One region of the Citrobacter meridianamericanus genome, then DNA from elsewhere that is predicted to be linked to it. Evidence: predicted binding sites of a transcription regulator. Region 1 holds the regulator's gene; each other region holds the start of a gene.

Region 1 (4,655 bases):
ACCGCGGTGACCAGACAGGCGATAAAAATCAGCGCCGCCAGCAGGAAACTCCCTGCACCACCGAAGGTATGCTGAACATACGCATGCAGAATTGCCGCGCCGTTAGCAGACTGATCGACCAGAATCGCGCTATCTGAACCCAGACGGAACAGCGCGAGATACAACAGCGTTAAGCCCACGCCCGCCATCAAACCCGCCCAAACGGTGTAACGGGTCAGCAGACGCGCTTCTGTAACGCCACGCGAGCGAGCGGCGTTAACGATAACAATACCAAAGACCATCGCGCCCAGCGTATCCATGGTCAGATACCCGTTCACGAAGCCATTAGAAAACGCCGCAGTTTGATAGGCTTCCATCGCATTGCTGATCGGACCTGCTGGCCAGACGATTGCGGCGACAGACAGAACCACCAGCGCCAGAATTTTCAGCGGAGCCAGGAAATTACCCACCGTATCCAGCAGTTTGCCGGGATACAGCGAAACCAGAATCACAATCGCGAAGTAGACCACGCTGTAGATAAGCAGTGGCAGTGCGGAGTCACCGGTCAGCGGTGCAATCCCGACTTCGAAAGAGACCGTCGCGGTACGCGGGGTAGCAAATAACGGCCCAACAGCCAGATAGCAAACGGTCGCCAGCAGCAGTCCAGCGACTTTACCAATAGGCGTGCTCAGTCGGTCCACACCGCCACCGACTTTCGCCAGTGCGACAACGGTAAGCACCGGCAGACCCACGGCGGTAATCAAAAAGCCAAAAGCCGCAGTCCAGACGTGTTCACCTGCCTGCAAACCAACCATTGGGGGGAAGATAATGTTACCTGCACCAACGAACAGTGCAAATGTCATAAATCCCAAAGCGATAATATCGCGCGATTTTAACTGATGGGTCATAAAGTCTTACTGCCTGTGGATGTGGTGTTGAAAATAGTAAATTTTTGCCTTTCCCTGGGGGACAATACAGCGGCATTTTTGCTCAATTCCAGCGGGAAACACTCCCGACCTGGCGCGGCGAAGAATAGTTTTTCGATTTACCGCGTAAATGCAGTCGGTATGACAGCACCTGGAGCGCAATTTAAACGCTTATAACGTTTTAAAGCAAGGTGGGATCCAAAAACCAGAACAATATAGCGATATGAAAAATAGGGTTAGCACAAAACACCATTTCATGGAAAAAGGTATGGGTAATAGTTCGAACAAAAAACAACCAAACGTCGTAAAATTCAGGATACTTATATTGACCATATAGAAAAAGCCAGCTTACGCTGGCTTTTGGAAAGATTATCTTACGAATACGCCTTAACCGTTATTTTTGGCAATTAAACGTTCCGGGATCACGAAACTAAATCGCGTCCCTTTGCCGGGTTCGCTATCGATATTCAAACGGCTGTCGTGATGATGCAAGGCATGCTTCACGATGGCCAGCCCGAGTCCGCTCCCGCCCGTTTGCCGCGATCGCGCCTTGTCTACGCGATAAAAACGCTCGGTCAGGCGTGGAATATGCTCGGCGGCAATGCCTGGACCGTTGTCTTCCACACAAAATTCCGCCCCCGAAGGCACATGCTGCCAGCGTACGGTAATGTGCGTTCCCGCAGGCGTATGGTTCACCGCGTTATAGACGAGATTCGAGATAGCGCTACGCAACTGCTCCTCGTTACCCCGCACATTCAGGCTGTTATCAACATCAAAAGTAAACGTATGTTTGTGCTGGCTCAGCGTTTGCGCTTCGTGCTCAACCACGCGCAGCATCATGGGCACATCGACCTTCTCATTCAATTGCAGCGCTGGCGCAGCCTCAATTTTTGACAGCGTTAGCAGTTGCTTCACTAACCCTTCCATCCGGTACGTTTGTTCACGCATGGTATGCAGCGCTTTTTCGCGCGTTGTCCCTTCTAACGGATGCTCCTGCATCATTTCCAGATAGCCTTGCAGCACCGTCAGCGGGGTACGCAGTTCATGGCTGGCATTGGCGAAAAAGTTACGTCGTGAACCTTCCAGTTGATGCATCTGGGTAACGTCGCGCGCCACCATCAGCAATTGCTTATCGGTATAGGGCATTACGCGAATTTCCAGATGCCGTCCGGTATTGAGCACCAGATTGATGGGCCGGCTAAAATCGCGCGTTTTCAAATATTGTGTGAATTCCGGGTAGCGCAGCAGGTTAAGAATATTTTGCCCGCTATCGTCCGGCCAGCGCAGTCCAAGAACCTGCTGAGCCAGTCCGTTACACCAGAAAATACCGCCTTCTTCGGTGGTTAGCACCACTGCGTCGGGTAGCGATTCCGCCCCGCTGCGAAAGCGCTTAATCAGATTACCCAGTTCACGACGACGTTTTTTGTTGCGCAACTGCATTTGATGCAGCCCATGCAGCAGCGGTTCCCAACTGCCGCGCCCCGGCGGGGGCGTCATACTTCTGTCGACCCATAGCCACCAGGACAAACGTAATAAATTCCAGAAATGCCAGATAAGCAGGCCCGTTACCGACGCCAGTAAAAACCAGGGCAGGTAACCAAAAAAAGCACTAAGGATAAATGCCGGTATGCAGCACAGGATCAGCTCCAGTACCAACCTTTTCCATGACAATCGTTCTAGCAAACGCCTTACTCCCTAAACGGCCTAATCCTTCAGGCCCTGATTCTTGTCAGTCAGAAGCGGGTCGAAAAACGATATCCCGTTCCGCGAACCGTCTGCACCATACGATCGTGTCCGCTGTGCTCCAGCGCCTTACGTAAGCGGCGGATATGCACATCGACAGTCCGGTCTTCCACGTATACATTGGTTCCCCAGACATGATTGAGGAGTTGCTCGCGGCTGTAGACACGCTCTGGGTGAGTCATAAAGAAGTGCAACAGCTTGAATTCGGTCGGCCCCATATCCAGCGGATCATCACCAGTCATCACGCGATGCGAGGTGGGATCAAGGCTTAGCCCCTGCATCTCAATAACCTCTTCCACTGCCATCGGCGAAATACGACGCAAAACAGCTTTAATACGCGCCACCAGCTCCTTAGGAGAAAACGGTTTGGTAATATAGTCATCCGCGCCGGTTTCCAGACCACGAACGCGGTCTTCCTCTTCTCCCCTCGCCGTCAGCATCATCACCGGGATGTCCCGCGTCATCGCTTCACGCTTGAGATGTTTAATAAACTGTAGACCCGAGCCACCGGGAAGCATCCAGTCAAGCAGGACGAGGTCCGGCCAGGGTTCATTGAGTTGGTTCACAGCACTGTCATAGTCTTCGGCTTCTACGGGTTGAAAACCGTTTTGCTCGAGCACGAAGCAGACCATTTCACGAATTGGAGCTTCATCTTCTACGACCAGAATACGTCTCGCCATGATTTGCCCTGTTATTAGTTGCTTGTCATCATCAGTATCAATACGGCGTCATTATGCGTCAGATTTATGACAGATTTATGAAAAGATCATCCAGGTTTAACGCAGGCCATTGAATTATGACAGCCCGGAGACAAGATATTCTCTCCCATGCAGGGTTATAATCCCCGCCATTGTTTTATCGTCATGGAACTCTTATGCGCATCCTTCACACGTCTGACTGGCATCTGGGCCAAAATTTCTACAGCAAGAGCCGCGCCGCTGAACATCAGGCCTTTCTCGACTGGCTGCTGGAAACGGCACAATCCCATCAGGTGGATGCCATTATTGTGGCAGGCGATATTTTTGATACCGGCTCACCGCCAAGCTATGCCCGTGAGCTGTATAACCGTTTTGTCGTTAATCTGCAGCAAACCGGCTGTCATCTGGTGGTACTGGCAGGCAACCACGACTCCGTCGCCACACTCAATGAGTCCCGCGATATTCTGGCGTTTCTCAACACCACAGTCGTTGCCAGCGCCGGTCATGCGCCGCAGGTTCTACTGCAACGTGACGGCACGCCGGGGGCGATCCTGTGCCCGGTTCCTTTCTTACGTCCGCGCGACATCATAACCAGCCAGGCGGGGCTGACCGGACAAGAGAAACAGCAGCATTTGCTGTCAGCCATCACCGACTATTACCAGCAGCAGTATCAGGACGCCTGCACGCTACGTGGTGACCAGAATCTGCCCATCATTGCGACCGGGCATTTGACCACTGTCGGCGCCAGTAAAAGTGACGCCGTCCGTGAGATTTATATCGGTACGCTGGACGCCTTCCCGGCGCAAAACTTCCCTCCGGCGGACTACATCGCGCTGGGCCATATTCACCGGGCGCAGGTTATTGGTGGCACAGAGCATATTCGCTACTGCGGCTCGCCGATTGCGCTCAGTTTTGACGAGTGCGGCAAAAACAAATGCGTGCATCTGGTGAGCTTTGATGCCGGGAAACTCAGCGCCGTTGAAAATATCACCGTACCGATCACGCAGCAACTTGCGGTACTGAAAGGCGATCTAGCCGCCATAACCGCCCAGCTTGAACAGTGGCGCAACGTACAGCAAGAGCCGCCGGTGTGGCTGGATATTGAAATTACCACCGATGACTATCTGCATGATATGCAGCGTAAAATCCAGGCCTTGACCGAAGATTTACCGGTAGAGGTGTTACTGGTGCGCCGCAGTCGGGAACAGCGCGAACGTATTATGGCCAATGAACGTCGTGAAACATTAAGCGAGCTGAGCGTGGCGGAGGTTTTTGACCGCCGCCTGGCGCTGGAAGAACTCGAAGAACC
Region 2 (4,655 bases), 1.2 Mb from region 1:
CAAACTTAAAGATAGTGACCGGCAGGTTGGCAATTGGCTGCATCATGTCGGTGCTCCAGAACTGATTGGAGAGCGACGTAAACAGCAGCGGAGCCGTTTCACCGGCGATACGTGCAATAGCCAGCAGAACCCCTGTAATGATGCCCGAGACAGACGCCTTCAGGGTGATTGCAGAAATCATCTTCCACTTCGGCGTACCCAGCGCATAGGCGGCTTCACGCAGGCTATCCGGCACCAGCTTGAGCATGTTCTCTGTGGTACGAATAACAATAGGCACCTGCAGCAGCGCCAGCGCGATTACGCCCGCCCAGCCGGAGAAATGCTCCATTTTTGCTACTACGATGGTGTAAACGAACAGACCGACCACGATGGATGGCGCAGAAAGCAGAATGTCGTTGATAAAGCGGATGACCTCAGCCAGCCAGGACTTACGCCCATACTCCGCCAGGTAGATACCCGCCATAATACCAAGCGGGGTACCAAACACGGTCGCCCACAGAATCAACAGACCGCTACCGGCCAGGGCGTTCGCCAGACCACCACCCGCCGTATTCGGCGGCGGCGTCATTTCGGTGAACAGCGCCAGCGACATACCGTCAATACCACGGGTGATCGTGGACATCAGGATCCAGATCAACCAGAACAAACCGAACGCCATGGTCGCCATTGAGAGCGTCAGCGCGATGCGGTTCTTCAGGCGACGACGCGCCTGCATTTTACGACGGGATTCCGCAAGCTGAGCGGTGTTTTGCATTTCAAGCGTAGCCATTAGCGTGCCCCCTCGTTCTTCGCAAGGCGCATGATCATGAACTTAGATGCCGCCAGCACGATGAAGGTGATCACAAACAGAATCAGACCCAGCTCCATCAACGCGGCAACGTGCAGCCCAGATTCCGCTTCGGCAAATTCATTCGCCAGCGCAGAGGTAATACTGTTGCCCGGCATGTACAGCGAGGCGCTATCGAGCTGGTAGGTGTTGCCGATGATAAAGGTGACCGCCATGGTTTCACCGAGCGCACGGCCCAGACCGAGCATCACGCCGCCGATCACGCCATTTTTGGTGAACGGCAGGACGATGCGCCAGATAACTTCCCAGGTGGTGCAACCGATGCCATAGGCTGACTCTTTCATCAGCACCGGCGTTTGTTCGAATACATCGCGCATTACCGCCGCAATGTACGGGATGATCATGATGGCGAGTATCACGCCAGCCGCCAGAATACCGATCCCAAATGCCGGGCCGGAGAACAGCGCGCCAACAAACGGAATGTTGGAAAGGATGTTTCCGACCGGTTCCTGGAAATAAGTCGCAAACAGCGGGGCAAAAATAAACAACCCCCACATGCCGTACACGATACTTGGAATTGCCGCCAGCAGTTCAATAGCGATGCCCAGCGGGCGACGCAGCCAGCCAGGAGCAAGTTCAGTCAGGAACAGCGCAATGCCGAAACTCACCGGAACGGCAATCAGCAACGCAATAAGTGAGGTAACCAGCGTACCGTAAATCGGTACTAAAGCACCGTAGATATCGTTCGGCGCATCCCATTCTTTAGTCCACAAGAATGCGAAGCCAAATTTTTGGATACTTGGCCAGGAGGAGATGACCAGGGAGACAATAATGCCACCCAACATCAATAGTACAATCAGCGCAGCCAGTCTTACCAGCGCGCTGAAGATCATGTCACCTTTTTTACCCGGTGGGTTAAAAGCAGGCTTGGTTGCAGCCATAAATCACTCTTTAAGTTTGGGCCAGGAAGCACGCATTTTATCGTGCTTCCCGGCTAACGTAATGCCATACCCTAAATAATTCGAGTTGCAGCAAGGCGGCAAGCTTGTGACAAATTCGTCAGGAACGAATTTGAACAGCCGGAGGCTGCCTTCGGTGAGGGACAAGGATGTCCCTCATTAATCCCCAGTCACATAGATTCACTATGTGACTGGGGTGAACAAACACAGCCAACACCGCTGCGGCTCGAAGTATGACGGGTATTTAGTACAGCGCTTTACCGCTGCTGTCTTTCACGTTGGTCTTCCATGCAGCACGAACCTGCTCAACCACGCTGTCCGGCAGGCTGGCGTAATCCAGGTCGTTAGCCTGTTTGCCGCCGTTTTTGTACGCCCAGTCGAAGAACTTCAGCACTTCTGCGCTCTGCTCTGGTTTCTTCGACTCTTTATGTACCAGAATGAAGGTGGTGGAAGTGATTGGCCACGCGTCGTCACCTTTCTGGTTAGTCAGATCCTGAGCGAAGGTTTTGCTCCAGTCAGCGCCTTTTGCGGCGTTAGCGAAGCTCTCTTCGGTCGGGCTTACCGGTTTACCGTCAGCAGAAACAAGCTTGGTGTACGCCAGGTTATTCTGCTTAGCGTAAGCGTACTCAACGTAGCCGATAGAGCCCGGCAGACGCTGTACGAACGCGGCGATACCGTCGTTACCTTTACCACCCAGACCGGTCGGCCAGTTAACAGTAGAGCCGGAACCAATTTTAGATTTCCACTCTTCGTTTACTTTTGCCAGGTAGCTGGTGAAGACGAAGGAAGTACCGGAGCCGTCAGCACGACGCACAACGGCGATATTCTGTGAAGGCAGTTTCAGACCCGGATTCAGTTTGGTGATGGCTTCATCATCCCACTTTTTAATTTTACCGAGGTAGATGTCGCCCAGCGTTTTACCGTCCAGCACCAGCTCGCCGGATTTCAGCCCAGGGATGTTCACCGCCAGCACCACGCCACCGATCACGGTTGGGAACTGGAACAGGCCTTCTTGCGCCAATTTTTCGTCAGATAACGGGGCATCAGAGGCGCCGAAATCAACGGTATTGGCCGTAATTTGTTTTACACCACCGGAGGAGCCGATACCCTGGTAGTTTACTTTGCTACCGGTCTCTTTCTGATAGGTATCTGCCCATTTGGCATACACTGGCGCAGGAAAGGTTGCACCTGCACCTGTCAGGCTCGCTGCAGCAAACGCAGAGAACGCGCTCATGGATAAGGTCGCGGCGACAACAGTTGCGACAGTGGTACGCATAACTTTCATAATGTCTCCTGCACGGTTTTCGTAAATTGTTGTTTGAGTTGCTACTGTGAGCAAAATAGGACAAACAGGTGACAGTTAAATGTACGAAATATGACAGTTTTATGACAACGAAAAACGTTCTTTTAACTACATGAAAAAATTGAAATTAATTCATATGATATTCGTGGAAATGCCATTTTTTTTGCGACGAATGAGGTCCGGGCGGGGAAATATGACAGCGACTGTCATAAACAGCCGCCCCATGAAAGATCAGTTTTTTATTTCCACAATGATGGTAGCCTCAGCGGTAAAGATACCCGGCTGTGGTCGTGTGCTGGTGGTGCTGGCTGGCGCGGCTGAAAAATTAAACTCCCCCGTCTCACGTCCTGAGACGATTCGCCCCATGTCAATGTCCATGAGTCCGCCGTTAACATCGGTGGCATTGCCATACTCATCATACATAATGATCCCAACATTGGGATTGTCTGTGCTAATCACCTTAGATAACGATCCGGACTGCATGGCATGCAGCGACATATCAATATTTTGTCCGGTAGACATGCCCGTACATTTAACCGCCACCTTCACCGGGATTTTTCGGCTCGTTATCGCCGTGCCCGGCACACTGCTGAACTCTGAAGCGGGGATTTTGTTAAAATCGACGACAATAGTCTGTCCGCCGTTGATTTCACACTCCTGAGGTGCGGTGATATCGCCGGAAATATACACATCAGCCAGCGGGCGAGCATAATCAATGGGTGTATCATTACTGATCGTCGCATATAACCGACTCATTAGCGTTGGCGGAATAGTAACAGTTCCAATAAAGGGTTCCCGGATATAAAAATAAATGGTTGCGGAGTCACCGCTCGTAAAATCAAGGGGCTGAACACGGCCACAGTCATAATAGGTTCCTTGATGAATATTCTGTTCCATTTCGAAAGGCGCATTAATTTTCCCTCGCCCCAACACTTCTATCGCAATGCCCACGTCAAGGTAGTCATTCAGTTGATAATAATGAACACCGCTGCGTACAGCCGTAGGTGTCAGAGCCTCATTCATGATGGCAGTATAATAAATGTAATAAAACCGAGCGGATTTACCCAGAGAGCATTCACAATGCCCGGGATAACTATCTGATGTCGATGTCGGAAAGTTAAACGTCTGGCCTTTTTTGTTCTGCACTGTGCTTATTTTTTTACCATAAAAGGGTAATACACTATGAAACGGCGTACCTGACGAGGTAACACACATACCTTTATTTGCTTCAGCCATTACGGGATCTGACATCAATATCAGAGGAAACAGCAACGCTAAATAGTTTTTTTTCATTGTAAAATCCCTTTAATGACACGCGGTATTAAGCTGAACTAAACTCGTATCCTGCGGTTTAGCTGTAAATGAGTAATGTGCCATACATTTGTCCGTGGCATTATTTCCCCAGCTTAATGCGAAATCACCCTCTTCCGGCATCCCGGCAAGATACACTTCGCCGTTATAGCCCACAATGCCCGTCACCGTACCGGCTTCCAGTTCAGCCGAAACCATCGAACCAAACGGCGCGGGCTTGCCATTGGCTAACGTTACCGTAAACAGCACGCGATATCCCACATGGGTAACAAATGTTGCTTTCACCACCGCACCG
Region 3 (4,655 bases), 1.8 Mb from region 1:
GATGAAAAACCATAGAACAAGCCCGACAATCAAAACCACCACTGATACCGCTAAAGACGCAAAACTCAACGCGCCTGAATTCAAAACTTCGTTCATTTCACCACCTCAATGTAGACGGCATAGTTTACCACTGCCGCACAAGAAGGTAATCAACTGTTGCGAAAATGCGCTTACCAGGGAATAAACTTATTAATGGCACAAATACCGCTGAAAAATTGTACGTCCTGATCGCACATGATGTTGAGCACCTGCGCCCACATCAGTATGCATACCAGTACAACAACAATCAGCACTACCCAGCGAATCTTTTTCACTCCAGCTCCACTCTTCAATCCTACATCTTATGTCTATAAATTATCATGCGTTACCTAAACCCAGCGTTAACTGTATCGGCATTCAATCTTTTTAGGAATGATTGACTTGTTTCATACCGTGTACAGGCTAATCTAATAACAACGAAAAAAGATAAGAGGTTGTAATGCGTCTGATTATCCGCGCTATTGTGTTGTTAGCTCTGGTTTGGATCGGTTTATTACTGAGCGGCTACGGTATCTTGATTGGAAGTAAGGAGAATGCTGCGGGTCTGGGCCTGCAATGCCAATATCTGACCGCTCGCGGCACCAGCACCGCACAGTACGTCCACACTGATAGCGGTATCATTGGCCTGTCGGATTGTCCTCTGTTAAGGAAAAGCACGGTTATTATCGACAACGGCTAATATAGCAACAATTCGTTCACAACGTTATTTTTGCCAACTCACGTTATAATTTTTCATAAAAAACCCCTGGTACAAAATACCAGGGGTTTTGTCATTAGCGATGACGTCAGTTCAGAACGGATAGTCGTTATAGCCCATTTGTTCTGAAATCTTGCGCGCCGCCGTATGCAGCATTGCCACATACTCGTGTAAACGTTCCTCAGAGAAACGCAGCGTTGGGAATGAAATACTCAGGCCCGCAATAACCACGCCGAAACGGTCAAACACTGGTACGCCGATGCAACGCAGGCCTTCTTCCTGTTCTTCGTTATCTTCGCCATAACCTTGCTCACGTACTTTATCCAGCAGTACCAGTAATTCATCGGTATTCGTAATGGTACGATCGGTGCTGCGTTTGTACTCAATACCATCCAGAATCTGCTTCACTTCATCGCGGTCACGCCATGCCAGCAGAACTTTACCAATAGCTGTACTGTATAGCGGATTACGACGACCAACGCGAGAATACATGCGCAGATTGTACATGGAATCGATTTTATGAATGTAGACGATGCTGTCTTCATCCAGCGCACCGAGGTGAACTGTCTCTTTGGTCAGGCGTGAAAGTTCGCGCATCTGAATGTCAGCGCTACGGATAAGATCAACGTTTTGCAACGCGCGTGCGCCTAGCTCGAATAATTTCAGGGTCAGAGAGTATTTCTCAGACTCTCCTTCTTGTGCCACATAACCCAGCGTTTTCATGGTCTGCAAAAAGCGATAAACGGTGCTTTTCGACATCATGACGCGTTGCGACAACTCGGTAATACCAATCTCGCGCTCTTCACCCAGCGCCTGCAGAATGCCAAAAACTTTCAGCACGGAAGATACAGAATCGGGTTGCTTATCCAGATCTGCGATAGCCATTTACCACCTCATTGCGAGTGTTTTATAAAAATCAGAACCGGTTTTTATTATAATTTCACGTCCCCCCACTCGCAATCGCTCTTTGCTTACTTAGTTACAAATCTGCGACCTAACGCCTGAATATCAATGCTAAAATCATTATCCTCTTCATAAATACCGACAATATTGATTTTCTATGGAAAAAATTCAGGCCGATGGTCTGCCATTGCCCCAGCGATATGGCGCAATTTTAACCATTGTAATTGGGATTTCTATGGCAGTACTCGACGGCGCAATAGCAAACGTAGCCCTGCCAACTATCGCCGCCGATCTTCAGGCCTCACCAGCAAGCTCAATATGGATCGTGAACGCCTATCAAATTGCTATCGTCGTTTCGCTTCTGTCACTCTCTTTTTTAGGCGATATGTTTGGTTACCGACGCATTTATAAGTGTGGTCTGGTCGTGTTCTTGCTGGCATCGCTATTCTGTGCCTTGTCTGATTCGTTACACATGCTGACGCTGGCGCGCATCGCCCAGGGTTTTGGCGGCGCGGCGCTAATGAGCGTGAATACGGCATTGATCCGACTCATTTACCCACAGCATCAGCTTGGGCGTGGGATGGGTATTAACTCCTTTATTGTTGCGGTCTCCTCGGCAGCGGGTCCAACTATTGCCGCGGCAATTCTCTCTATCGCCTCGTGGAAATGGCTGTTTCTGATTAACGTCCCGTTGGGAATAATCGCACTGCTGCTGGCTATGCGCTTTTTACCCCCCAATGCGTCCCGCAGCAATAAACCACGCTTTGACCTGCCGAGTGCAGTGATGAATGCCTTAACGTTTGGTTTGCTGATCACCGCCCTCAGCGGTTTTGCACAAGGACAGTCGCTAAAACTGATTGGTGCTGAGATTGTGGCACTGATCGTTGTAGGTTTTTTCTTTATCCGCCGTCAGCTCGCCTTGCCAGTACCCTTATTGCCGGTTGATCTGCTACGCATTCCGCTGTTTTCACTCTCGATTTGTACCTCAATCTGTTCTTTCAGCGCGCAAATGCTGGCATTAGTTTCCTTGCCCTTTTTTATGCAAACGGTACTCGGGCGCAGCGAAGTCGAAACGGGTCTGCTGTTGACGCCATGGCCACTGGCAACCATGGTGATGGCTCCTCTCGCGGGATATCTGATTGAACGCGTTCACGCCGGACTATTGGGTGCGCTGGGCATGGCAGTGATGGCGAGCGGTTTGTTTTCGCTGGTACTGCTACCCACTTCGCCCTCTGATTTTAATATCATCTGGCCAATGATTTTGTGCGGCGCGGGCTTTGGCTTGTTTCAGTCACCGAACAACCACACTATCATCACCTCCGCGCCGCGTGAGCGCAGCGGTGGGGCAAGCGGTATGCTGGGGACGGCGCGCTTACTAGGTCAAAGTACAGGGGCCGCGCTGGTCGCACTAATGCTCAACCAATTCGGTGACAGCGGAACGCACGTCTCGCTGATAACAGCTGGCATTCTGGCCTCGCTGGCAGCCATCGTGAGCGGCCTGCGTATTACGCAACCGCGAATTCAAGCATAAAAAAAGCGCGTCTGTCGACGCGCTCTTCAGTTAGTCTGCTGCAGATTATTTCAGATATTCTCCGCTGCGCAGCGCTTCAATACGTTTATCCAACGGCGGGTGAGTCATAAACAGCTCACTCAACGACTTGGATTTGCCGTTGATGCAAAACGCCATCATGCTGGTCGCTTCCTGCGGCTCATAGCTGGTTTTCAGACGCTGCAGCGCGGCGATCATTTTCTCACGCCCTACCAATTTTGCAGAACCGGCATCCGCATGGAATTCACGATGACGTGAGAACCACATGGTAATGATGCTCGCCAGAATACCAAACACCAGTTCCAGCACCGTCGCCACCGCAAAGTAGATCAACGGGTTACCGTTGCTACCCTCACCCTCATCACGGTTTCCACCCATAAAGCCAGCGGCAATTTGCGCCAGAATACGTGAGATAAAGATAACGAAGGTGTTTACAACCCCCTGAATGAGCGTCATGGTCACCATATCACCATTGGCAATGTGGCTGATCTCATGCGCGATAACGGCTTCGGCTTCATCAGGGCTCATGTTTTGCAACAGGCCAGTACTCACAGCCACCAGCGAAGCATCCCGGCGCGCACCGGTAGCAAATGCGTTAATATCTGGCGCATGGTAGATTGCAACCTGCGGCATAGCGATCCCGGCCTGACGGGCCTGATTCGCTACCGTATTCATCAACCAGCGTTCTCTTTCATTGCGGGGCTGTTCGATCACTTCCCCACCGACGGATTTTAACGCCATCCATTTGGACATCAGCAGAGAAATGAAGGAACCACCAAAACCAAACAGCAGTGCCATGATCAACAAGCCTTGAACGCTGCTTGACTGAATCCCTGTCAGGCTCAATACCAGCCCGAAAACGACCATCACAGCCAGGTTCGTCAGCAGGAAGAGCGCGATTCGCATCATAATTTTCTTTTAACCTCAATTTAACAAAACGCACTATGCGATTACCCATATCGTATGGGTCTTACGGCTATTTTCAAGCATCCATCGGTGCTAAGTCACCAGAAAAACACAACTTTACATTTTATCGTATCAGACTGACGTCTTCATGCGTTTGTTAAAAAAAACAGGCACAATTTCTTGTGCCTGTTTGAGGTTATTGACGGGTTGCGGGCTGTTCCGCTGGCTTCTCTTTCTCAAGATGCGCCAGATCAAGCGCGATTTTTACCGTTTCATCCAGGTACGGATCCGGCTCCTGGTAATCCTTCGGCAGATCGTCCAGTTTCTTCAAAGGCGGTTTGCCTTCACGCTTAAACCGATCGTTGATACGCGCCAGACGCATTGCGTCATCTTCGTTATTCTCTTTTTCACGCTGAGCGTAATTCAGAGAAGCGATGTTGCGCTTATCCTTCATCGCATTGAAACGCGCAATATCCTTCATGATGTACTGGAACTCAGGATCGTTGGCGATACGCGCATTGTGCTCTTTCAACAATTCAGGTCCAAACGGCGTCAGATTCT

Evidence for each region. Region 1 encodes PhoB, which activates phosphate uptake and scavenging genes when phosphate is short. Its sites were predicted from a motif close to CTGTCATAAAACTGNCNNAT; they were not measured.
Region 2: pstS (phosphate ABC transporter substrate-binding protein PstS) is a predicted target of PhoB. The motif match lies at 3,120-3,139, and genes of this name have one in related genera.
Region 3: kdgR (DNA-binding transcriptional regulator KdgR) is a predicted target of PhoB. The motif match lies at 1,633-1,652, and genes of this name have one in related genera.

What each region holds. Positions count from the first base shown of each region.
Region 1 is NZ_CP101036.1:4,077,892-4,082,546, forward strand. It holds gene brnQ (branched-chain amino acid transporter carrier protein BrnQ) at 1-887, opposite strand, end outside; gene phoR (phosphate regulon sensor histidine kinase PhoR) at 1,293-2,588, opposite strand; gene phoB (phosphate response regulator transcription factor PhoB) at 2,639-3,328, opposite strand; gene sbcD (exonuclease subunit SbcD) at 3,523-4,655, shown strand, end outside.
Region 2 is NZ_CP101036.1:5,293,033-5,297,687, reverse strand. It holds gene pstA (phosphate ABC transporter permease PstA) at 1-769, opposite strand, end outside; gene pstC (phosphate ABC transporter permease PstC) at 769-1,728, opposite strand; gene pstS (phosphate ABC transporter substrate-binding protein PstS) at 1,991-3,031, opposite strand; gene NMD08_RS25665 (fimbrial protein) at 3,281-4,342, opposite strand; gene NMD08_RS25660 (fimbria/pilus outer membrane usher protein) at 4,355-4,655, opposite strand, start outside.
Region 3 is NZ_CP101036.1:2,317,870-2,322,524, reverse strand. It holds gene NMD08_RS11165 (YebO family protein) at 1-96, opposite strand, end outside; gene mgrB (PhoP/PhoQ regulator MgrB) at 171-314, opposite strand; gene NMD08_RS11155 (YobH family protein) at 479-718, shown strand; gene kdgR (DNA-binding transcriptional regulator KdgR) at 830-1,621, opposite strand; gene NMD08_RS11145 (MFS transporter) at 1,797-3,170, shown strand; gene htpX (protease HtpX) at 3,216-4,097, opposite strand; gene prc (carboxy terminal-processing peptidase) at 4,291-4,655, opposite strand, start outside.